Regions from separate parts of the Pelagerythrobacter sp. Soil_C_18 genome, predicted to be linked through region 1. Evidence: predicted binding sites of a transcription regulator. Region 1 holds the regulator's gene; each other region holds the start of a gene.
The links. The regulator LexA, encoded in region 1, represses DNA repair genes until DNA is damaged. The targets are predictions, from matches to a motif close to GTTCCNCNCTTGTTCT.
Positions count from the first base shown of each region.

Region 1 (7,244 bases):
GAACGGCTGCCCGACGGAGAACTTGTAGGCCATTGCCGCGATCGTCGGCATCTTCGCGATCAGGCGGTGGCTGGAAATCTTGCGATGCTCGGGATCCGAGATGTCGGTGCTGTCGTGATAGAAGGCCGACAGTGCGCCCACGACGCCGCACATGATCGCCATCGGGTGGGCGTCGCGGCGGAAACCGCGATAGAACGTCGCGAGCTGCTCATGCAGCATCGTGTGGCGGGTAATTGTGTAGTTGAAGTCGTCGAGCTCGACCTGCGACGGCAGTTCGCCGTTCAGCAGCAGGTAGGCGACTTCCATAAAGCTCGAGTGTTCGGCAAGCTGACCGATCGGGTAGCCACGGTGAAGGAGAACGCCTTCCTCCCCGTCGATATAGGTCAGCGCGCTTTCGCAGCTGGCGGTCGACTTGTAACCGGGGTCAAAGGTGAAAGCGCCGGTGCTGCCGTAGAGCTTGCGGATGTCGACCACGTCCGGCCCCACGCTCCCCTGAAGCACGGGGAATTCATGGGTCTGGCCGCCCAGTTCGAGTTTCGCCTGCTTGTCCGCCAAATTCGTTCTCCTCTTTGATGCCTAGCCCTGCTTTGCCGGAGCGGCCTGCGCGTCGATCCGCGCGAGCGCTTCTTCCCGTCCAAGCAGGACCAGCACATCGAAAATACCCGGGGACGTGGTTGTCCCGGTCAGCGCTGCGCGCATGGGCTGCGCGAGCTTGCCGAGGCCCAGTCCGAGCTCCTCAGCGAGTGCCTTGGTAGTGGCTTCGAGCGCCTCGATTGTCCAGTTTTTTTCCGCCCGTAGCCCACTGGCGATCTGCGCCAGAACCTCACGCGCACCCTCGGTGAGCAGCGCTTCGGCCTTTTCCGTAAGCGTCAGCGGACGGCGCTTGAACAGGAAGGCCGCGCCTTCGGCAAGCTCGTCGAGATCGCGTGCGCGGGTCTTGAGCACCGGCATGGCGCGTTCGAGCAGCGCCTTGTCCGCTTCGGGTCCAACCCGTTCGGCCACGAGACCTGCGAGCCGCGCGTCGTCGGCTTCGCGAATATAGTGGCCGTTGAGGTTCTGCAGCTTCTTGAGGTCGAAGCGGGAAGGGCTCTTGCCCACGCCGTCGAGATCGAACAGCGAGATCGCCTCCTCGCGCGTGATTTCCTCGCGGTCGCCATGGCCCCAGCCGAGGCGGAGGAGGTAGTTGAACAGCGCCTCGGGCAGTATGCCGAACTCGTCTCGATAGGCTTCCGCACCGAGCGCGCCGTGACGCTTCGACAGCTTGGCCCCGTCGCTGCCGTGGATCAGCGGGATATGGGCATAGACCGGCTCGGGCCAGTTCATCGCTCGGTAGATCGGCAACTGGCGGAAGGCGTTGTTGAGATGGTCGTCGCCGCGGATGACATGGGTGACGCCCATGTCGTGGTCGTCGACCACCACCGCGAGCATGTAGGTCGGGGTGCCGTCGGCGCGCAAAAGGACGTAATCGTCGAGTTCCTCGTTGCGCACGGTCACCCGGCCCTGGACGCGGTCGTCGATCACCGTCTCGCCTTCGTTCGGGGTCTTCAGGCGGAGGACGTAGGGCGCGCCGAGCGGTGCATCGGTGGGATCGCGGTCGCGCCAGCGGCCGTCGTAGCGCAGCGGCTGCTTGGCGGCGCGTTGGGCGGCCCGCATTTCCTCGAGCTCTTCGGTCGTTGCATAGCACTTGTAGGCGTGCCCTGCGGCGAGGAGCTGCTCGGCCACCTCCACGTGGCGGGCCCCGCGTTCCGACTGGAACACGACGTCGTCGTCCCACTCGAGGCCGAGCCACGCGAGCCCGTCGAGAATCGCTTCGATCGCTTCCGGAGTCGAGCGCTTGCGGTCGGTATCCTCGATTCTCAGCAGCGCCCGGCCGCCGTGATGGCGGGCGTAAAGCCAGTTGAATAGCGCGGTGCGGGCGCCGCCGATATGAAGGAATCCGGTCGGCGATGGAGCGAAGCGCGTCACGACCTGTCCGCTATCGCTTGCCATATCCGACGTGATCCTTTCCTATGTCTCCCATGGCGACGGGGGTGCCCGAGGTGCCGTTGGGGGGCGGGCCCGAAGAGGCCAATGCTGCAGCGCAGCGCAATTGGCGCAGCGCGGCGCGTTTGTCCAGTGCGGTGGACCGGATCGAGACGTTTCTCGCCGTGGCAGGATTTGATCGCGGGCCTTGGCTCGCCGTCGCCTTCGCCGCCGGGATCGGTGTCTGGTTCCTTTTGCCGGTGCCATGGCAGTGGATCGCCGTTATCGCCCTTGCGACGCTCGCCGCGATCGCGGCGCAGGCCCTGTGGCGGGATCGGGACGATCGGGCCAACTTGCGCCTGGCCGTAATTTCGCTGGCGATCGTGGTCGCGGCGGGGATGGCTATTGTGTGGCTGCGTTCCGCGGTCGTGGGAGCGGAGCCGATCGCCTATCCCCGGGTCGAACGGATCGAGGCGCGGGTTCTCGAACGGATCGACCAGCCGGCGGAAGACCGCCTGCGTCTCGTGCTGGCGTACCGCGATGCGGAGGCGGCGCGTGCGCGAAAGGTGCGGATCAACGTGCCGCTCGCGGCGGACCAGCCGGGACTGGCGGAGGGTGCGGTCGTGCGCCTGCGAACTCGGCTGATGCCACCGTCGCCCCCCATGCTGCCGGGCGGCTACGATTTTGCGCGCACTGCATGGTTCCAGGGGCTCTCAGCGACGGGATCGCTGATCGGAGAGATCGAGATCGTGCAGCCTGGCCGCGGCGCGAGCAGCCTGGCGGGGGTTCAGCGCGTGCTGGCCGCGCACGTGCGCGAGCGGCTGTCGGGCTCACCTGGCACGATCGCGGCGGCGTTCGCGAGTGGAGATCGAGGAGCCATAACCCGTGCCGACGAGGAGGCGATGCGGGACTCCGGATTGACGCACCTGCTGTCGATCAGCGGACTTCACGTCAGCGCGGTGATCGCGGCGGCTTACCTTTTAGCCATCAAGCTCCTCTCGCTCTGGCCGTGGCTTGCGTTGCGCGTGCGGCTGCCGGTCGTTGCCGCAGCCATCGCGGCCGGAGCAGGCGTCGGATACACGCTGCTGACAGGTGCGGAGGTACCGACGGTGCGAAGCTGCATCGGCGCCGTGCTCGTGCTGATTGCCTTGGCGCTCGGACGCGAGCCGCTGTCGATGCGAATGGTGGCGGTGGCCGCCGTTGCCGTGCTCCTGCTGTGGCCGGAGTCGCTCGTCGGGCCCAGCTTCCAGATGAGCTTCGCGGCGGTGCTCGCCATCGTCGCGCTGCATGGCAGCGCGCCGGTGCAGGCTTTCCTTTCTCCACGCGAGGAGAACTGGATCGTCCGGTTCGCGCGGCGCGCCGGGATGCTGCTGCTCATGGGCGTTGTGATCGAGATAGCGCTGATGCCCATCGTGCTGTTTCATTTCCATCGTGCCGGTCTTTACGGCGCGCTGGCGAACGTGATCGCGATTCCGCTGGTCACTTTCGTATCGATGCCGCTGATCGCATTTGCCTTGCTGCTCGATCTCGCTGGAGCGGGCGCGCCTGTCTGGTGGCTCGCGGGCAAATCCCTCGAACTGCTGCTCGCCATCGCGCACTTCACCGCCGCGCAGCCCGGAGCGGTAAAGCTTGCGCCCCAGATGGACCTGGCGACCATCGCGCTGTTCGTTGCCGGCGGACTATGGCTGGCGCTCTGGCGAGGGCGGGCGCGGCTGCTCGGCCTCGCGCCGGCAGCTCTCGGAACGATCCTGCTCATCGGGACGCCCGCGCCGGACGTGCTCATCTCGGGCGATGGGCGGCACGTCGGAATTGCAGGCGAGGGCGACCGGTTGCTGATGCTGCGCGATACCCGCAGCGAGTTCGCGCGCGACAATCTCCTGGAACTCGCGGGACTGGAGGGCGAACCGGTTCCACTCAGCCGCTGGGCCGGTGCGCGCTGCAGCCGCGATTTCTGCAGGCTTGCAATCGACCGCGGCGAGAGGCGCTGGACGCTGCTGATGGCGCGTGGCCGCGACATGGTGGAGGAACGGGCGCTTGCCGCTGCCTGCGACCGCGCCGATATCGTCGTCGCCGACCGCTTTCTTCCGCGCAGTTGCCGCCCCCGCTGGCTAAAGGCCGATCGACGCCTGCTCAGCGGGACGGGTGGGCTCGCGCTCTACCTAGACGAGCCGCGCATGGAGACGGTCGCCGAGGGGCAGGGCGAACATGGCTGGTGGCGCGGCACGCGGCGCTAGATCAACGATCGAGCAGTGTCGCCGCCATTTGCTCGGCGATCAGTGGTAACGGCGCAGCAATCCCGAAAGCTTGCCCTGCACCTGCACTTCGTCAGGTCGGTAGATCTGCGGTTCGTAGCTGCCGTTGGCCGGGTCGAGCCGGATCATTCCGTTCTCCCGGCGCAGGTACTTGAGCGTCGCTTCCTCGTTGCGCACGAGTGCCACCACGATCTCGCCATCCCGCGCCATGTCGGTACGGCGCACGAGCGCGAAGTCGCCGTCGAAAATGCCGGCTTCGATCATCGAATCGCCCGAAACCTCGAGTGCATAGTGCTCGCCCGGTCCAAGCAGCGCGGCGGGGACGGGCAAGCTGCTTTGCCCCTCGATCGCCTCGATCGGCACACCCGCAGCGATGCGGCCGTGGAGCGGAATTTCGATTACGTCGTTTGCAGGCCTCGGCTGCGCTGGCGCGACCCGGTGCAGTTCGACGATATTGTCACCCTTCGCGCTGCGCGCGGCGGGTGTCGCATCTTCGGGCTGCTTGAGCACTTCGAGCGCGCGAGCGCGGTTGGGCAGGCGGCGGATGAAGCCGCGTTCCTCGAGCGCAGAGATCAGGCGATGAACGCCCGACTTGCTCTTGAGATCGAGCGCCTCCTTCATCTCCTCGAACGAAGGGGAAATGCCGGTTTCTTCCAGCCGCTGCTGGATGAAACGGATCAACTCGTGCTGCTTTGCCGTCAGCATGGCGAAGTCTCCTCGGTCGCCTGACACGCTCGTCCAGGTTGCGAACGAATGCGGAACAATTAGGCAACCGATTTGGTGAAGTCAAGCAACTCCGCCATTCTGGAGTCGATAGTAGAGAACATCCGTTCCGCTTTCGTCTCGACATCCGGCCGTTAGCCGAGGAGAAGCTGCCGCGTCGCGGCGGTGAGATCGGGCTGCCGCATCAGACTCTCGCCCACGAGGAAGCAACGCACGCCCACCGCAGCCAGGCGCTCGCAGTCCGCATGGCGCTCGATTCCGCTCTCCCCGACCAAGAGCGCATCCTCCGGTGCGAGGGGCGCGAGGCGCTCGGTCACGGCAAGATCGGTGCGAAAGGTTTTGAGGTCGCGGTTGTTTATTCCGATGAGCCTCGAGCGTAGTGCGCTCGCACGCTCCATCTCCGCCTCGTCGTGAACCTCGACCAGGACGTCCATGCCGCGCTCGAGCGCGGCCGCCTCGATCTCGACCATTGCGCCATCGTCCAGCGCGGCCACGATGATGAGAATTGCATCGGTTCCGATCGCGCGCGCCTCGGCGACTTGCCATGGGTCGACCATGAAGTCCTTCCGCAGCACGGGCAGGTCGCAGGCCGCGCGCGCATCCATCAGAAAATCCTCATGCCCCTGAAAGTAGGGCGCGTCGGTGAGAACCGAGAGGCAGGCGGCGCCTCCCGCCTGATAGGCCAAAGCGTGTTCGGCGGGGCGAAAATCGGCGCGGATCAGACCCTTGGACGGCGAAGCTTTCTTGATTTCCGCAATCAGGCCGAACCCGTTCCGCGCCTTGGCCGCAAGTGCGTCGGCGAAGCCCCGCGGCGGCCCGGCATCCCGCGCGGCACGGTCGAGATCCTCGATCGTGGCGAGCCCTTTGCGGGCAGCGACTTCCTCACGCTTGGTGGCGCAGATTTCGTCGAGCTTGTTCATCGTCCGGTTTCCGTGTGGCAGCTTGCGTTCGTCGCACGATCTAACGCGCCATTTCGATCCAGCGATCGAGCAGGGTACCCGCATTGCCGCTGTCCAGCGACTCCGCGGCGATCGCTGCACCGTCCTCCCATCCCCGAGCCGAGCCCGCGAGGATCAGCATCGCCGACGCGTTGAGCAGCACAGCGTCGCGATAGGGGCCCGGCGCGCCCATCAGCAGCGCCTTGAGCGCCTTGGCATTGTGCAGCGAATCCCCGCCGCGGATCGCCTCGACGGGGGCATGCGGCAGACCGGCCATCGAAGCATCGACCCGGCGCATCTCGAAATCGTTGCCGACGACTTCTGCCACCTCATTGCCGCCGGCGAGGCTCAGCTCGTCGAGCCCCTCGTCGCCCGAGGCGATGAAGGTGCGCTCGGTCCCGAGCCTGGCCTTGGCCGCTGCGTAGATCGGCACGTAGCCGGGGCGGGCGATGCCGATCAACTGACGCCGCACGCCGGCCGGGTTCGACAGGGGGCCCATGAGGTTGAAGATCGTGCGCCGGCCGAGCCGCTGACGGAGCGGCTGAATCCGTCCCATCGCGGGGTGGTGGTTCTTCGCGAAGAGGAAGCAAATTCCCAGCTCCGCCAATGTCTTTTCGGCTGTTCTTCCAGCCGCTTCCATATCGAGCCCGAGCGCTTCCAGCGTATCCGCTGCGCCGGACTTGCTGCTGGCCGCACGATTGCCGTGCTTGGCGACGGGCACGCCCGCGGCCGCAACGACGAGGCTCACGGCGGTCGAGACGTTGAGCGTGTGATGGCCGTCGCCTCCGGTGCCGCAGCAGTCGACGGCATTGTCCGGCGCCGCAACCGGGATCATCCGCGCACGGAGCGCCCGCGCCGCGCCGGCGATCTCGTCCGCCGTCTCGCTGCGCTCGGTGATCTCGATGAGAAACCGGGCGATCTCCTCCTCACTGGTCTCGCCGTCGAGGATCCAGCCGAAGACTTCCTCGGCCTCGGCTTCGGAGAGGTGGGGCTCGGCCTCGGGGAGCGTCTTCATGCGGGCACCTTGGCTTCGATCCCGCAGATCGCGAGGAAGTTGGCGAGCAGCGCGTGGCCGTACTCGGTGGCTATGCTCTCCGGGTGGAACTGAACCCCGTGGATCGGCAGCTCGACGTGGCGGAAGCCCATCACGCTCGTGCCGTCGAGCCCGGGCGTCTCGCTGGTTGCGTTGACCGTCAGAACCTCGGGCACGTCCTCGACGATTAGCGAGTGGTAGCGGGTGGCGGTGAAGGGGGAAGGCAGGCCGGCGAAGACGCCGGTGCCGTCGTGCTCGACCGGCGAGGTCTTGCCGTGCATCAGCCCGCCGCGCACGACGCGCCCGCCGAAATGCTGCCCGATCGCCTGGTGGCCG
Region 1 covers NZ_JBDGIU010000002.1:444,226-451,469, reverse strand. The annotation lists gene AC3A5N_RS07830 (citrate synthase) at 1-555, opposite strand, end outside; gene gltX (glutamate--tRNA ligase) at 577-1,989, opposite strand; gene AC3A5N_RS07820 (ComEC/Rec2 family competence protein) at 2,019-4,196, shown strand; gene lexA (transcriptional repressor LexA) at 4,236-4,919, opposite strand; gene trpC (indole-3-glycerol phosphate synthase TrpC) at 5,072-5,857, opposite strand; gene trpD (anthranilate phosphoribosyltransferase) at 5,898-6,890, opposite strand; gene AC3A5N_RS07800 (anthranilate synthase component II) at 6,887-7,244, opposite strand, start outside.

Region 2 (7,244 bases), on a different contig from region 1:
CGTCAAGCAGTCGGGCGGGTTCATCTTCTGCGACAACCTGATCGGGGTCGACGGCCGCCCGCAGGGCGCGCGGTTCACGATCTACCTGCCGGTGCACGGGGGCAGCGCGCCGCACCAGCCCCGGCCGGCGCCGGAAGAGCCGCAGGCAACCAGCGAATGGTCGGGCGGCGGGCGCGTGCTGCTGGTCGAGGACGAGGACATGGTCCGCGCCGTCGCCGAGCGCGCGCTATCGCGCGCGGGCTACAGCGTGACCACGGCGGCGGACGGGGAAGAGGGCCTCGCCGCGATTGCCGAGGGCGGCGAATTCGATCTCGTTCTGAGCGACGTCGTCATGCCCGGAATGGACGGCCCGGCCATGGTTCGCGCGATCCGCAAGGTGCGGCCGAACCTGCCCGTGCTGTTCATGTCGGGCTACGCCGAAGAGCAGCTCCGCAGCGAGATCGACCTCGCCGACATGCACTTCATCGCCAAGCCGTTCAGCGTGCAGGAGATCGGCGATAAGGTCGCACAGGTCCTCGGCGCTGTGCATCGCTAGGGGCGATTGGCGGTGGACCGCGTGGTTCACGCGCCGTAAAACCGCTCCTCGGCAAAGTCCATGGACTTGGCAGGGGGAGGGTTCGCGTGAAGACGTATCGCTTGTTGGCCGCACTCGGAGCGGCCCTGCCGCTCGCGCTTCTCGCCACCGCGGCTTCCGCGCAGACCGATCCCGACGAAACCGCGCAGGGCGACGTTTCGGTCACGATCTACAACAACGGCCAGGCGCTGGTGCAGGACGTGCGGCAGCTACCGATTGCCCGTGGGCGTAGCCGGATCGAGTTTCCCGATGTCTCCGCGCAGATCCGGCCCGAGACCCTGAGCTTCGCGGCAGAAGGCGCGGCGATCGTCGAGCAGAACTTCGACTTCGACCTGCTCACCCCGGCGAAGCTGATGGAAAAGGCGATCGGGCAGACGGTGACACTGGTGCGCACCAACCCCGCTACCGGCGTCGAGACGCGCGAGCGCGCGACGGTGCTGTCCACCGCCGGCGGGGTGGTGGTAAAGATCGGCGACCGCATCGAAGTGCTGCGCGACGACGGCCTGCCGGTGCGCACCGTGTTCGACCGGGTGCCGCCCAACCTGCGCGCCCGGCCGACACTGTCGGTTACGGTCGAGAGCGACCGGGGCGGCACGCGCCCGGCCTCGATCCGCTATCTCACGCCCGGGCTCGGCTGGTCGGCGGACTACGTCTCGCTCTACGACGAGGCGACCGGCGCTATCGACATGCAGGGCTGGGTGACGCTGACCAACCAGACCGGCACGACGTTCCATCAGGCCGACACGCTGCTGGTCGCCGGAAGCCCGGGATCGGCGGTGTCCAGCAACCGGCGCTATCCGCCGCCGCCTCCGCCGCGGCCCGGCATGGTTCGCCCGGGCACGGAGAGCTCGGGCCGAGAGCAGGTCGGCGAGTTCTATCTCTATCCGATCGAGAGCCGCACCACGATCGCCAACAACCAGACCAAGCAGGTCAGCTTTCTCGACGTGCAGGGCGTCCCGGCGCGCAAGGTCTATGCGCGGACCGTGGGCTGGCTGGCGAACGACGATGCGCCGGTGAACGTCTCGAGCGAGATCGCCTTTTCGTCCTCCCGGCAGGGCGGGCTCGGTGATGCACTGCCGGCGGGGACAGTGCGCTTCTACCAGCGCGACAGCCAGGGCACGCCGCAGTTCATCGGCGAAAACGCAATCGGCCACACGCCGATGGGCAGTGAGCTTTCGCTGCGCACCGGTGACGCGTTCGATATTTTCGTCCAGGCCGAGGTCGAGAGCCGTGAGACGATCACCGCTGCCGAGTGGGAGCGCAGCGCCCGCTACCGCGTGATCCGTGACGGCGAGGTGGTCGAGCAGGTCGAGGTCGAGCGGCCGACGGACTTCTACCGCACGACGATGCGCTACACGCTGACCAACGCCAAGGCCGCACCGGTCGAGATCGATCTGGTGCAGGCGGGGCTCGACCGCGGCTGGTGGGGCAACGATTACCGCGTGGTCAGCGAGGACATTCCGGGTCAGCAGCTCAATGCCGACCGGCGCAAGTGGGTGGTCCCCGTGCCGGCCGAGGGCGAGCGCGTGGTCCGCGTGACTTACGAAACCCGGTACTGAGCGGCGCCGGGCGATGCGGCGCGCCGCATTCCTCCTCGCGCTGATCGCCGCCTCCGCCGCCGCGCAGGCGCGCGAGACGGTCGATGCTTCGGCGCCGGTCGCGCTCGCGGTAACCGTCTACCGCGATCCTGAACGCGGGCCGGACGAGGCGATGGACCGTGCCTTCCCCGAAGGCTTCGCGATGATCAGCGAGACGCGCACCGTCACCCTGCCTCCGGGCGAGAGCACGGTGCGCTTCGAAGGCGTCGCCGAGGGGATGGTGGCGGTCTCCGCGATCGTCACCGGGCTGCCGGGCGGGACGATCGAGAAGAACCGCAATGCGGAGCTGCTTTCCCCCGCGGCGCTGGTGAACGGCATGCTCGGCAACCGGGTGACGATCACGCGCACCAATCCGGCCACCGGCGTGGCGGAAAGCGAATCCGCGATCGTCCGCACCCGTGCCGACGGCGGGCTCGTGCTGCAGACGGGCGAGGGGTTCGAGGCGGTGCGCTGCGCCGGCTTGCCCGAGAAGCTGACGTTCGATCGCATTCCCGCGGGGCTCTCGGCGCAGCCCGTGTTCTCAATCGATACCCGCGATGCGAACGGCGGGACCTATCGGGTCGTGCTGACCTATCTCGCCTGGGGCTTCGACTGGCAGGCGAACTACGTGGCAATGCTGGGCGAGGGCGACGGCCGGGGCGGGGTCGAGCTCGGGCTGACCTCCTGGCTCACCCTGCTCAACGACAACGGGCAGTCGTTTCCCGGCGCCGAGCTGATGGCGGTGGCCGGCCGGCTCAACGTCGAGAGCGACTACGAGAGTTTGGCTGAGCCGCCCCGTGCGGAGCCGCTGCGGCTGACCTGTTACCCGATCGGCAGCACGGCGAGAGGGTCGCCGGTCGGTTATCCACCTCCGCCCCCTCCGCCAGCCCCACCCCCGCCGCCGACGGCGGATGCGATCACCGTCACCGCATCGCGCGTGCAGAGCATGGAGGCGGCCCCCGCGATCATGGCCACCGAGGAGGAGCTCGGCGATCTGAAACTCTACCGCGTGCCGGAGCCCGTCACCGTGTCGGCCAAGGGGCTGAAGCAGGTTGCCTTCCTGCAGAAGGACGAGGTCGAGGGCGAACTGATCTATGAGATCGGATGCTGGGCGAATCGCGTGAGCGACGAAGAGTTTCGCCCGGCCGAACGGCTGCTGGCGACGGTCAACGATGAAGCCCACGGCCTCGGCGTGGCGCTGCCTTCGGGCGGCGTCGCGGTGTTCGAGCCATCGTCCCACGGCCCGCTACTGGTCGGGGAGGAGCGCCTGCGCGACTATGCGCGCGGGCAGGACGTCGAGATCGCGCTTGGCACAAGCAGCCGGATACAGGTCGCCTGCACGCGCACGAGCAAGCACGATCCAGGGATAGAACCCGAGAAATGGGTGCGGATGGAGGCCGAGATCGCGAATGCCCTCGACCATCCGGCGCGTCTGCGCATTAGGCTCGGCACAGCGGCCGATTGGGAAGTTCGCGGGCGCGGGCTGCGGATCAAGGACGGTGAGCGCGTGATCGAGACGACCATTCCCGCCAATTCGGATCGAAAAATCCGCTGGCGAGTCCGCTCGTCGCACCGCTGACCGCCAAGAGCCGGCGGAAATCCGTCATTTTTCGGCTTGGTGAAAAAATTACTGTTCCACTCTTGTTCTGCCGGAACAAAGCGGATACATAGCTCATCAGTCGATAACGGGAACGAAGCCCTAGGCAAGCGAAGGAGCCCATGCGATGGCGGCCGAACTGAAGCTGGTTGAGAAGGAAAGCAACGTGGACCGTCAAAAGGCGCTCGACGCCGCACTGGCACAGATCGACCGGGCATTCGGCAAGGGTTCGGCGATGAAGCTGGGCCAGAAGGAAGCGATGCAGGTCGAATCGATTTCGACCGGTTCGCTCGGTCTCGACATTGCACTCGGCGTCGGCGGCTTGCCGCGCGGCCGGGTGATCGAAGTCTACGGGCCGGAAAGCTCGGGCAAGACGACGCTTGCGCTGCACGTGATTGCCGAAGCGCAGAAGAACGGCGGCACCGCCGCGTTTGTCGATGCCGAACACGCGCTCGATCCCGTCTATGCCAAGAAGCTGGGCGTCGACATCGAGGAATTGATCGTCTCGCAGCCGGACACTGGCGAGCAGGCGCTCGAGATCACCGATACGCTGGTGCGCTCGAACGCGATCGACGTGCTGGTGGTCGACTCGGTCGCTGCGCTGGTTCCGCGCGCTGAGATCGAGGGCGAGATGGGCGACAGCCATGTCGGCCTCCAGGCCCGTCTCATGTCGCAGTCGCTGCGCAAGCTCACCGGATCGATCAGCCGTTCGAAGACCATGGTGATCTTCATCAACCAGCTGCGGATGAAGATCGGCGTCATGTACGGCAATCCGGAAACGACCACCGGCGGCAATGCGCTCAAGTTCTATGCCAGCGTGCGGCTCGACATTCGCCGCACCGGCCAGATCAAGGATCGCGACGAAATCGTCGGCAACTCGACCCGGGTGAAAGTGGTCAAGAACAAGGTCGCCCCGCCGTTCAAGCAGGTCGAGTTCGACATCATGTACGGCGAAGGCATCTCGAAGATCGGCGAGATCCTGGATCTCGGCGTCAAGGCCGGGATCGTGGAAAAGTCGGGGAGCTGGTTCAGCTATGACTCGATCCGAATCGGCCAGGGCCGCGAGAACGCCAAGCAGTACCTCAAGGAAAACCCCGAAGTTTGCGACAGGTTGGAAGCCGCCATCCGCGGCCGGACCGACGCGGTCGCCGAGGAGATGATGACGGGTCCGGACGCGGACGACTGACATCATCGCTTCAAGCGGGTGCCGCAGGGCGCCCGGGAAAACGGGAAACCGGCGTGCGCATCCATACGGGGCACGCCGGTTTTTCTTTGGCGGAAAAGGCGGCCGCGCAGGATGGACCATCCGCGACCGTGGTCCGGTGACGATTTCCGCGGTGGAGATCGCGGGTGTGTTGGGGGACGATCCACGAGGCGATCCGTGGCCGCGACGGGGGCGACGGCCCCGACTATGTTCAGCGGACAACGATCCCCGCGAACGATCTCGGATAATCATCTGCGATAGCGATCCCTGATAGCGACCCCAAGAGCGTCCGCCGCCCGAGCGGAGGCTGGGCCAGATAATCTTCGTGATCGTCCGCCAGGCCGACCGCTGCCGTGCAACGTAGACGGCCATGGCTTCCCGGTTACGATGAGCGAATGCCGATTCGCGAGACAACCCAGGTCCCGCCCAACAGCAGCCAAGGAGCGTATATCCATGACCGACAAGGCCGAATGGGAAGGACGCGTCGGGCGCACCTGGGCGGCCGAGTGGCAGCGCACCGACCGCAGCTTCGCTGCCTTGACCGAGCGCCTGTTGGGCGCCGCGACCGGTGCTGCCATCGCTCAGGCGCTCGATATCGGCTGCGGGGCGGGTGAAGTATCCCTCGCACTCGCGCGCGCGAATCCCGACGCGCAGGTGGTCGGGGTCGACGTCAGCGATGAGCTCCTCGCCGCCGCCCGCGTGCGGGGTGCGGACCTGCCGAACATTGCCTTCGAGCTCGGCGACGCCGCGCGCTGGACGCGTGCCGGCTTCGCACCCGATCTCCTCGTGTCGCGGCACGGCGTGATGTTCTTCCCCGAACCGATCGCCGCCTTCACGCATCTTGCCCGCCTTGCGGCCGCCGGCGCACGGCTCGCCTTCACCTGCTTCCGCGACCCGTCTGAGAACGCGTGGGCGAGCGGGCTCACCGCCTTGCTGCCCTCGGGTCTCGGCGTGCCGCCGCCGCCCGGCGAGCCCGGGCCGTTCGCCTTCGCCGACAAGGCACGGGTCAAGCGGATCCTTGCCGAAGCGGGGTGGCGGGACGCAGCGTTCGAGGCGATCGATTTCCCCTATGTTGCCGGGGGCGGGTACGATCCGGTCGAGGACGCGCTCTCCTACTTCCTTGCAATCGGGCCCGCGGCGCGCGCGGCGGCGCAGATGGAGAACGGCGAACGCGCGCAGTTCATCGAGCGCGTGCGGGCGTTCCTGCACGATCATCTCGAGGACGGCCGGGTCGCGCTGCAAGCGGGCGCCTGGCTTGTCACGGCGCACGCCCCCGACGGCTGATCGCCCGCCTGCCTGGGGGAATGCGCCTTAATCCGCTTGTCGCACCGCGCTCCAGCAACTAACTGCGCTGCATGATTTCGACCAACGACGTTCGCCGGTCCTTCATCGACTATTTCGCGGGTGCCGGCCACGCGCCGGTGCCGAGCGCGCCGCTGGTGCCTTACAACGATCCCACGCTGATGTTCGTCAACGCGGGCATGGTGCCATTCAAGAACGTGTTCACCGGGCTCGAAGCACCGCCCGCGTCGACTGCTGTGTCGAGTCAGAAATGCGTGCGCGCCGGGGGCAAGCACAATGACCTCGACAACGTGGGCTACACTGCGCGGCATCACACGTTCTTCGAGATGCTCGGCAATTTCTCGTTCGGCGACTACTTCAAGGAACAGGCGATCGAGCACGCCTGGACCCTGCTGACGAAGGAATGGGGCCTCGCGCCCGGGAAGCTCACCGCCACCGTCTACCACACGGACGACGAGGCGTTCGATCTGTGGCGCAGGATATCGGGCCTGCCCGAAGAGCGGATCATCCGGATCGCGACGAGCGACAACTTCTGGTCGATGGGCGACACCGGCCCCTGCGGCCCATGCAGCGAGATCTTCTACGATCACGGCGAGCATATACCCGGCGGTCCTCCGGGCTCGCCCGATGAGGACGGCGACCGCTTCATCGAGATCTGGAACCTCGTGTTCATGCAGTTCGAGCAGTCGGCCGACGGTTCGCGCGCCGCTTTGCCCAAGCCAAGCATCGACACCGGCATGGGCCTCGAACGCATCGCCGCCGTCATGCAGGGCGTGCACGACAACTACGACATCGACACGTTCAAGGTGCTGATTGCCGCGAGCGAGAGCCTGACCGGCGTTGCCGCCGAGGGCGAGCGCCGCGCCAGCCACCGCGTCATCGCCGATCACCTGCGCTCCAGCGGCTTCCTGCTGGCCGACGGCGTGCTGCCGTCGAACGAGGGCCGCGGCTATGTCCTGCGCCGCATCATGCGCCGCGCGATGCGCCATG
Region 2 covers NZ_JBDGIU010000006.1:196,751-203,994, reverse strand. The annotation lists gene AC3A5N_RS13735 (hybrid sensor histidine kinase/response regulator) at 1-535, shown strand, start outside; gene AC3A5N_RS13730 (DUF4139 domain-containing protein) at 622-2,133, shown strand; gene AC3A5N_RS13725 (DUF4139 domain-containing protein) at 2,147-3,730, shown strand; gene recA (recombinase RecA) at 3,876-4,934, shown strand; gene AC3A5N_RS13715 (class I SAM-dependent methyltransferase) at 5,406-6,236, shown strand; gene alaS (alanine--tRNA ligase) at 6,308-7,244, shown strand, end outside.
Region 2: the regulator LexA is predicted to act here: its motif matches at 3,784-3,799, upstream of recA (recombinase RecA).

Region 3 (7,244 bases), 400 kb from region 1:
CCTGCGCCGCAGCGCGCGCGGTCAGTTCGTCGCCCGCGTCAACGAAGGCGAAGGCCGTCTCGAGCTCGTGATAGCCGTCCGCGCGCCGCCGGCGGACGTGCAGCGCGAGGTTGATCTTGGCGTAGGCGGTTTCGCGCATCAGAGCCCTCTCCCCTTCAGGGGAGAGGGTTGGGAGAGGGGGATGTCGCGCACGCCAAATGCCCCCCTCTCAACTCCGGCTAGGCGCTTCGCGCCAAGCCTGCGTATCTCTCCCCTGAAGGGGAGAGAGAAAGATCCGCACACCGCCTGCAATTCCTCACATATTCGGATAGTTCGGACCGCCGCCGCCCTCGGGCGTCACCCATTCGATGTTCTGGTTCGGGTCCTTGATGTCGCAGGTCTTGCAGTGGACGCAGTTCTGCGAGTTGATGACGAACTTGGGATCGCCTTCCTCGACATCGACCCATTCGTAAACGCCGGCCGGGCAATAGCGGGCGGAAGGGCCGGCAAAGACCCCGAGCTCGCTCGCCTCCTGCAAGGCCATGTTCTTGACCTTGAGGTGGCAGGGCTGGTCCTCGGCATGGTTGGTGTAGGAATAGGAGACCGAGGTGAGCCGGTCGAAACTGATCACGCCGTCGGGCTTGGGATAGTCGATCGGCCGGTGAAGGTCGGCCCGGTGCGTGTGCGTGTAATCGGGCGTGTGCTTCATCGTGATCGGCAGGCCGATGCCGAGCGTGCGCATCCACATGTCGATTCCGGCGAGAGCCGTGCCGATGTCGCCGCCGAACTTGGCGACGGCGGGCTGCGCATTCTTCACCTTCTTGAGCTCGTCCGCGATCCAGCTCGAACGGACGGCGGCGTCGTAATCCGACAGCTCGGTCTTTTCGCTTCCGTCCGAGATCGCAGCGGCGACTGCTTCCGCGGCCAGCATGCCGCTCTTCATCGCGGTGTGACTGCCCTTGATCCGCGGCACGTTGACGAAACCCGCAGCGCAGCCGATCAGCGTGCCGCCGGGGAACGCCAGCTTCGGCACAGACTGCCAACCACCCTCGTTGATCGCGCGCGCGCCGTAGGCGACGCGTTTGCCGCCTTCGAGGTACTCACGGATCGCCGGGTGGTGCTTCCAGCGCTGAAATTCGTGAAACGGCGAGACGTAGGGGTTCTCGTAGTCGAGCGCGGTGACGAAGCCGATCGCGACCTGTCCGTTCGCCTGATGGTAGAGGAAACCGCCGCCCCAGGTGTCGCTTTCCGAAAGCGGCCAGCCCTGTGTGTGGATCACGCGACCGGGGACGTGCTTCTCGGGATCGATGTCCCACAACTCCTTGACGCCGAGCCCATAGACCTGCGGCTGACAATCCGCCTCCAGGTCGAACTTCGCCTTCATCCGCTTGGTCAGGTTGCCCCGCGCGCCCTCGGCGAAGAGGGTGTACTTGGCGTGGATCTCCATGCCCGGCTGGTAGTCGGGCTTGTGACTGCCGTCGGCGGCGACGCCCATGTCCTGCGTCACCACACCGGCAACCGCGCCGCTCTCGTCGAACAGCACGTCGGCGGCCGGGAAGCCCGGGAAGACCATCACGCCCAGCGCCTCAGCCTGCTCGCTGAGCCAGCGGGTCAGATTGCCGAGAGACCCCGTGTAGCAACCATCGTTCGACAGGAACGGCGGCATCAGCAGGTGCGGCATGGACCACTTGCCCGACTTGCCCAGGATCCAGTGCCAGTTGTCGGTCACCGGCGTTTCCGCCATCGGGCAGTTCTGCTCGCGCCATTCGGGGAGCAGTTCGTCGAGCGCGATCGGATCGACCACTGCGCCCGAGAGGATGTGTGCGCCGATCTCCGATCCCTTTTCGAGAACGACGACTTCGAGCGCATCGTTGATCTGCTTGAGACGGATCGCCGCGGCGAGGCCGGCAGGGCCCCCGCCGACGATCACGACGTCGCACGGCATCGATTCGCGTTCGCTCATTTCCGGTTCGGTCCTTCGAATATTGCGTTGACGAGGCTTGGATCATGCCTTGATTGCTGCGGCGGGGCAGGTCAAGACCGCAGCCGAGATGGCCGAACGCCCGCCCCCGCCCCTTCCCGACCAGCTGGCCGCCGCCTTCGACTGGTGGCGCGAGGCCGGCGTCGATTGCGATTTCGCCGAGGACGCTACGGATTGGCTGGCTCCGCCGGAGGACGAAGCGGCCGAGCCGGCTCCCATACCAGTGGCGGCGGCTCCCGCGCCGCTGGCACCGCAGGCGGAAGCGCCGCCGAAAATCGACGCTGACCGCTCCGCCTGGCCGAAGGATCTCGCGGCATTTCGTCAATGGTGGCTCACCGCCGACACGCTCGACCACGGCGGCGCCTTTCCTCGTGTGGCGCCCGTGGGGCCGGCCCGGGCGGCGCTGATGATCGTCGTCAACCAGCCGGAAGACAGCGACGGCGAACGGCTCCTGTCAGGGCCGGAGGGCGCGCTCCTGCAGGGGTTCCTGCGCGCAGCGGGCATTGCCGCCGATGCAGTCTATCTCGCGTCCCTTCTGCCGCGCCACGACCCTGCCCCTGACTGGAGCGCGATCCGTTCCGCCGGGTTCGGCGAATTGCTCGCCCACCAGATGGGCCTGGCCGAACCCCGGCGTATCCTCTTCCTCGGGCGCAACATCCCACCGCTGTTGGGACACGACATGGCGCAACGTCCTGCAATTTTACCGGAATTTAACCATGAAGGGCGAAGCATTCCTGCCATGGGGGCCGGAGGGCTCGCGGATATGCTCCGTTCAGCGAAGCGGCGCGAGCGGTTCTGGCGATGCTGGCTCGATTGGACGTATGGCGACGGACGGACGGATTAAGCGGGGTTGGAAGCTGGCGGCAGCGGTTGCCGCTGTTCTCGCGTCCGCGATCGTGGCGGCACCGGCCGCAGCGAACAGCAGCGCGGAATATTTCCGCTCCCGCGCTCTCAACAGCAATGTCCCGCAACTGCTGAGCCGGCCCGACGGCGAATACTATTCGCAGCTCTTCCAGGCGATCGACCGCGAGGATTGGGCGCGGGTCCAGGCCATGTTCGCCGAACGCGGCGACGGGCCGCTGCACCAGGTCGCGCGCGCCGAATATTATCTCGCCGCCAACAGCCCCCGGGTCGAACTTCCGGCCATCCAGGCTTGGTTTGCCTCGGGCAGCCGCTTGCCGCAGGCCGAGCAGATGGGCAATCTCGGCCTGACCCGCGGGCTCATGTCGGCTCCGTACTTGCCGCAAGAGCGGAGTTTCGTGCGGCAGCCCTACGCTTCCAAGCGAGTGCGCCCCGCCACTGTCGGCGACGGCACGATGCCGAGCGACGTGCGCGCGGCGATCCTGGAGCGGATCACCAACGACGACCCCGGCGGCGCACGTCTGCTGCTCGATGGCGTCGATGCCCTGCTCAGCCCGCCCGCGCGCGCCGAATGGCGCCAGCGCGTCGCGTGGAGCTACTACATCGAGAACAACGATCCCGCCGCGCTGGCGCTGGCCTTGACGGCGCGGCAGGGGTCCGGCGCGTGGGTGGCGGAAGGCGACTGGGTCGCCGGGCTCGCTGCCTGGCGCATGGGCGATTGCGACATGGCGGCGGATGCCTTCCGGCGGGCCGCCAGCGGATCGACCAACAACGAACTCACCGCGGCTGCCTTCTATTGGGCAAGCCGCGCACTGGTCCGCTGCCGTAACCCGGAAGGGGCGGACGAGCAGTTGCGCGGTGCAGCGCGGTTCGACGAGACGCTCTATGGCATGCTCGCCCGCGAGCAGCTCGGCCAGGCTTTGCCCCAGACGCACGCCGGCGCCGACTTCGCGATGGAGGACTGGCAGAAGCTGCGCGAGAATGAGAACGTGCGGATCGCCATCGCGCTTGCGGAAATCGGGCGCGACGATCTGGCGGACGAGGTCCTGCGGCACGAGGCACGGATCGGCAATCCCGAGAATTACGACGAGCTCTCACGCCTCGCGCGCGACATGGGGCTGCCCTCCACCCAGCTCTGGATGGCCCACAATGCCCCGCGCGGCGCGGCGGCCGAGCCGGCACTGCGCTATCCCGCACCGCGATGGGCGCCGGTCAACGGATGGAAGGTGGACCCCGCGCTCGCCTACGCGCACACGCTGCAGGAATCGGTTTTCCGCGCCGATGCCGTCAGCCCGGCGGGTGCACGCGGCCTGATGCAGATCATGCCCGCTGCGGCGATAGACCATTCGGGCAGGCTCGGCGTTGCCGGCTCGCCCAGCGATCTCGCGCGGCCGGAGATCAACCTCGCCTTCGGGCAAGCGCATCTCCGGATGCTCCGCGACGCGCCGGCGACGGGCGGGCTGCTGCCGAAGGTCATGGCCGCCTACAATGCAGGCCTCACGCCGATCGGCCGCTGGAACACCGAAGTGCGCGATCTCGGCGATCCGCTGCTCTACATGGAGAGCATCCCGTATTGGGAGACGCGCGGCTACGTCTCGATCGTCATGCGCAACTACTGGATGTACGAGCGCCAGGCGGGCGGTGCGTCGGAGAGCCGGACCGCGCTCGCGCAGGGACTGTGGCCGACCTTCCCCGAACTCTCTGGCGGCGGCGGAGTGCGCGTGACAGCGCGGGAGTGACCGCCTCTTCACGTCCGCGCCAGCGAGTGGCGTAATTTTTCACGCAAAGGCGCAAAGGCGCGAAGAGGTTCGGCCTCGGATATGGCGTCGGGCGTCCGAGCGTTGTTCACACGAAGACACGAAGATGTAGCGCGGCACGCGGTGGCGCACTCTCACCGCGCCGTCGCACCAAGCTCGTCTGCAAGAATCGGAGCTCGGCTTCGCCGCAGGCGCGCCATCTTCGTGTCTTCGTGTGAACCATTGGGCCCGGGGAGAGGTGAGACGACAGCCTCTTCGCGCCTTTGCATGAAAAACAAACTGGCGCTGCGGCAATGTTCCTTATATGTTCTACAAAATGGAACGCCGCCTCGACCCAGAAGTCCACGGCCGTGGCGCCCAGTCGGGCGCGGTGCCGACGCGATTCGGGCTGGCGGCACGCGAGGCAGATGGCGACTGGCGCGACCACATGGAGGCGCTCGACGGCCCACCGGTGAAGCTGCGCACGACGGTCACCGAGGAGCGGCCGAAGACAATCCTTTCCTTCAACCGCTCGCCCGACATCGCGTTCGATCGCTCCATCAACGCCTATCGCGGCTGCGAGCACGGTTGCGTCTATTGCTTCGCGCGGCCGACGCATGCCTATCACGACCTTTCGCCGGGCCTAGATTTCGAGACCAAGCTCTTTGCCAAGCCCGACGCCGCGCAACTGCTGCGCGAGACGCTGGCGAAGCCGAAGTACCGCCCTCGCCCGATCGCGATGGGCACCAACACCGATCCCTACCAGCCGATCGAGCGGCGTTACCGCATTACCCGCCAGATCCTGGAGGTGTGTCTTGATGCGCGCCATCCGGTCACGATCACCACCAAGTCCGACCGTGTGCTCGACGATCTCGATCTTCTCGCTGCAATGGCCGAGCGGCGATTGGTGGCGGTGGCGATCTCGATCACCACATTCGATCCCAAGCTGTCGGGCAAGCTCGAACCGCGTGCCGCCGCGCCGGCGAAGCGCCTCGCGGCACTGGGAAAATTGGTCGAGGCGGGCGTACCGGCGCATTGCTCGATCGCGCCGATCATCCCCGCGATCACCGACGAATTCATGGAGGAGATCGTCGCGCGCGCGGCCGCGCTCGGCGTGCGCTCGGCCGGCTGGATACCGCTACGCCTGCCGCACGAGGTCGCTCCGCTGTTCCGCGAATGGCTCTCGGTCCATTTCCCCGAGCGCGGCGACAAGGTCATGTCGATCGTCCGCTCGATCCGAGGCGGGCGCGACAACGATCCGGACTTCTTCACCCGTATGAAGCCGAGCGGCGTGTGGGCCGACCTCTTCCGCGCCCGCTTCCGCATCGCCTGCAAACGCGCGGGAATCGGAAAGGAACGGTTCGAGCTCGATTGCTCGCAGTTCAGGCCGCCGGAGATCGGCGGGCAGATGCGGCTACTCTAAGCGGTGTGTGACGGCTCCGCGTGACGGAAGAATACGGCTGCGGCGATCCAGGGGAGCATGAGCACGATTGTCTGCGGCCAGATCGCATAACCGCGCGACGCGGCTACCGCCCCCAAAAGAGCGAGACCCCCTGCTGCGCCGATGGAGGTGAGCGTCAGGCCCGATGCTCGGAACCGCACCAGCACCGCCGCAACGACAACGAGCGCAAGCAGTCCGAAGTACAGAAGGTTGAACGGATCGGCCTCGTTCCCTGCGATCCCAACAGCCAGGTTCGCCCAGACGGTGAAGAGTACGGCACCGAGCGCGAAACCTGCTCCAACGCGGTATGCGAGCTTGGCCGATTGGCGAAACAGGGTTTCCGCGATCAGTCCGATCGTGCCCAGCATGATTGCCGCAACGATGAAGTCGAAAGCCGTCCAGTCCACCTCGCTGGTGAACTGCATTGCGACAAGCGGCGCGCAAAGGACAAGGCCAGCGGCCGACCACGCGGCGATGCGGGTCACGTTCGCGGTGGACATTCGCACATCGGAATTCATCGCGCGTCACCTTTGTGGAGCGAATAATAATCCACACCGCTCCCGGACGCTACCGAAAGGCGCCGTCAGAACCCCTCCCCACCCTCGCCCGGCTTGAAGCGCACGAGGCGGCTGTCTGCCAGCGCAGCAGTGCGATTGACGACAGCCTGCTGGTAATCCGGGTCCTTGATCATCTCGAAAAACGCTGCGCTGTTCGGGTATTGCGCGACGAAGCCATCGTGCCAGCGGCGATCCTCCGGACCGGTCACCATCGCCTGGAAGGCGCCGCGCCAGACGATCGTGCCGCCCACGCGTCGGAAGATGGGACCGGAGGTTGCGCCGTATTCTTCATAGGCGCGGCGGCCGGTCCAGCCTTTGCCGACGTGTTCGTGACCGTCCGGATATTCAGCCTCGTCGCGGTAGAGCAGCAGGTTGAGCATGTGGATCGGCTCGTCGCGCGGGAGAGCCTTGAAGCTGTCGAAGTTCGCACGGCTGGGGTCGATGTAGGCGGTCATTCGCTCCTCCGTCATTCCTCAAGCACATAATCCGCGAACCGCGTGCGCAAGTCCTTCTTGCTGATCTTGCCGGTTGCGGTGTGCGGGATCTCGTCGACGAATTCGACCGCGTCGGGCAGCCACCACCTGGCGACCAGCGGTTCGAGGTGCTCGATCACATCCCCGGCCGTCAGGTCCTGCCCCTGCTTCTTCACCACGAACAGCACCGGGCGCTCGTCCCACTTGGAATGCGGC
Region 3 covers NZ_JBDGIU010000002.1:44,459-51,702, reverse strand. The annotation lists gene AC3A5N_RS05825 (4-(cytidine 5'-diphospho)-2-C-methyl-D-erythritol kinase) at 1-139, opposite strand, end outside; gene AC3A5N_RS05820 (electron transfer flavoprotein-ubiquinone oxidoreductase) at 296-1,942, opposite strand; gene AC3A5N_RS05815 (uracil-DNA glycosylase family protein) at 2,031-2,804, shown strand; gene AC3A5N_RS05810 (lytic transglycosylase domain-containing protein) at 2,782-4,560, shown strand; gene AC3A5N_RS05805 (PA0069 family radical SAM protein) at 4,895-5,980, shown strand; gene AC3A5N_RS05800 (hypothetical protein) at 5,977-6,483, opposite strand; gene AC3A5N_RS05795 (DUF1330 domain-containing protein) at 6,582-7,010, opposite strand; gene AC3A5N_RS05790 (long-chain fatty acid--CoA ligase) at 7,022-7,244, opposite strand, start outside.
Region 3: the regulator LexA is predicted to act here: its motif matches at 4,874-4,889, upstream of AC3A5N_RS05805 (PA0069 family radical SAM protein).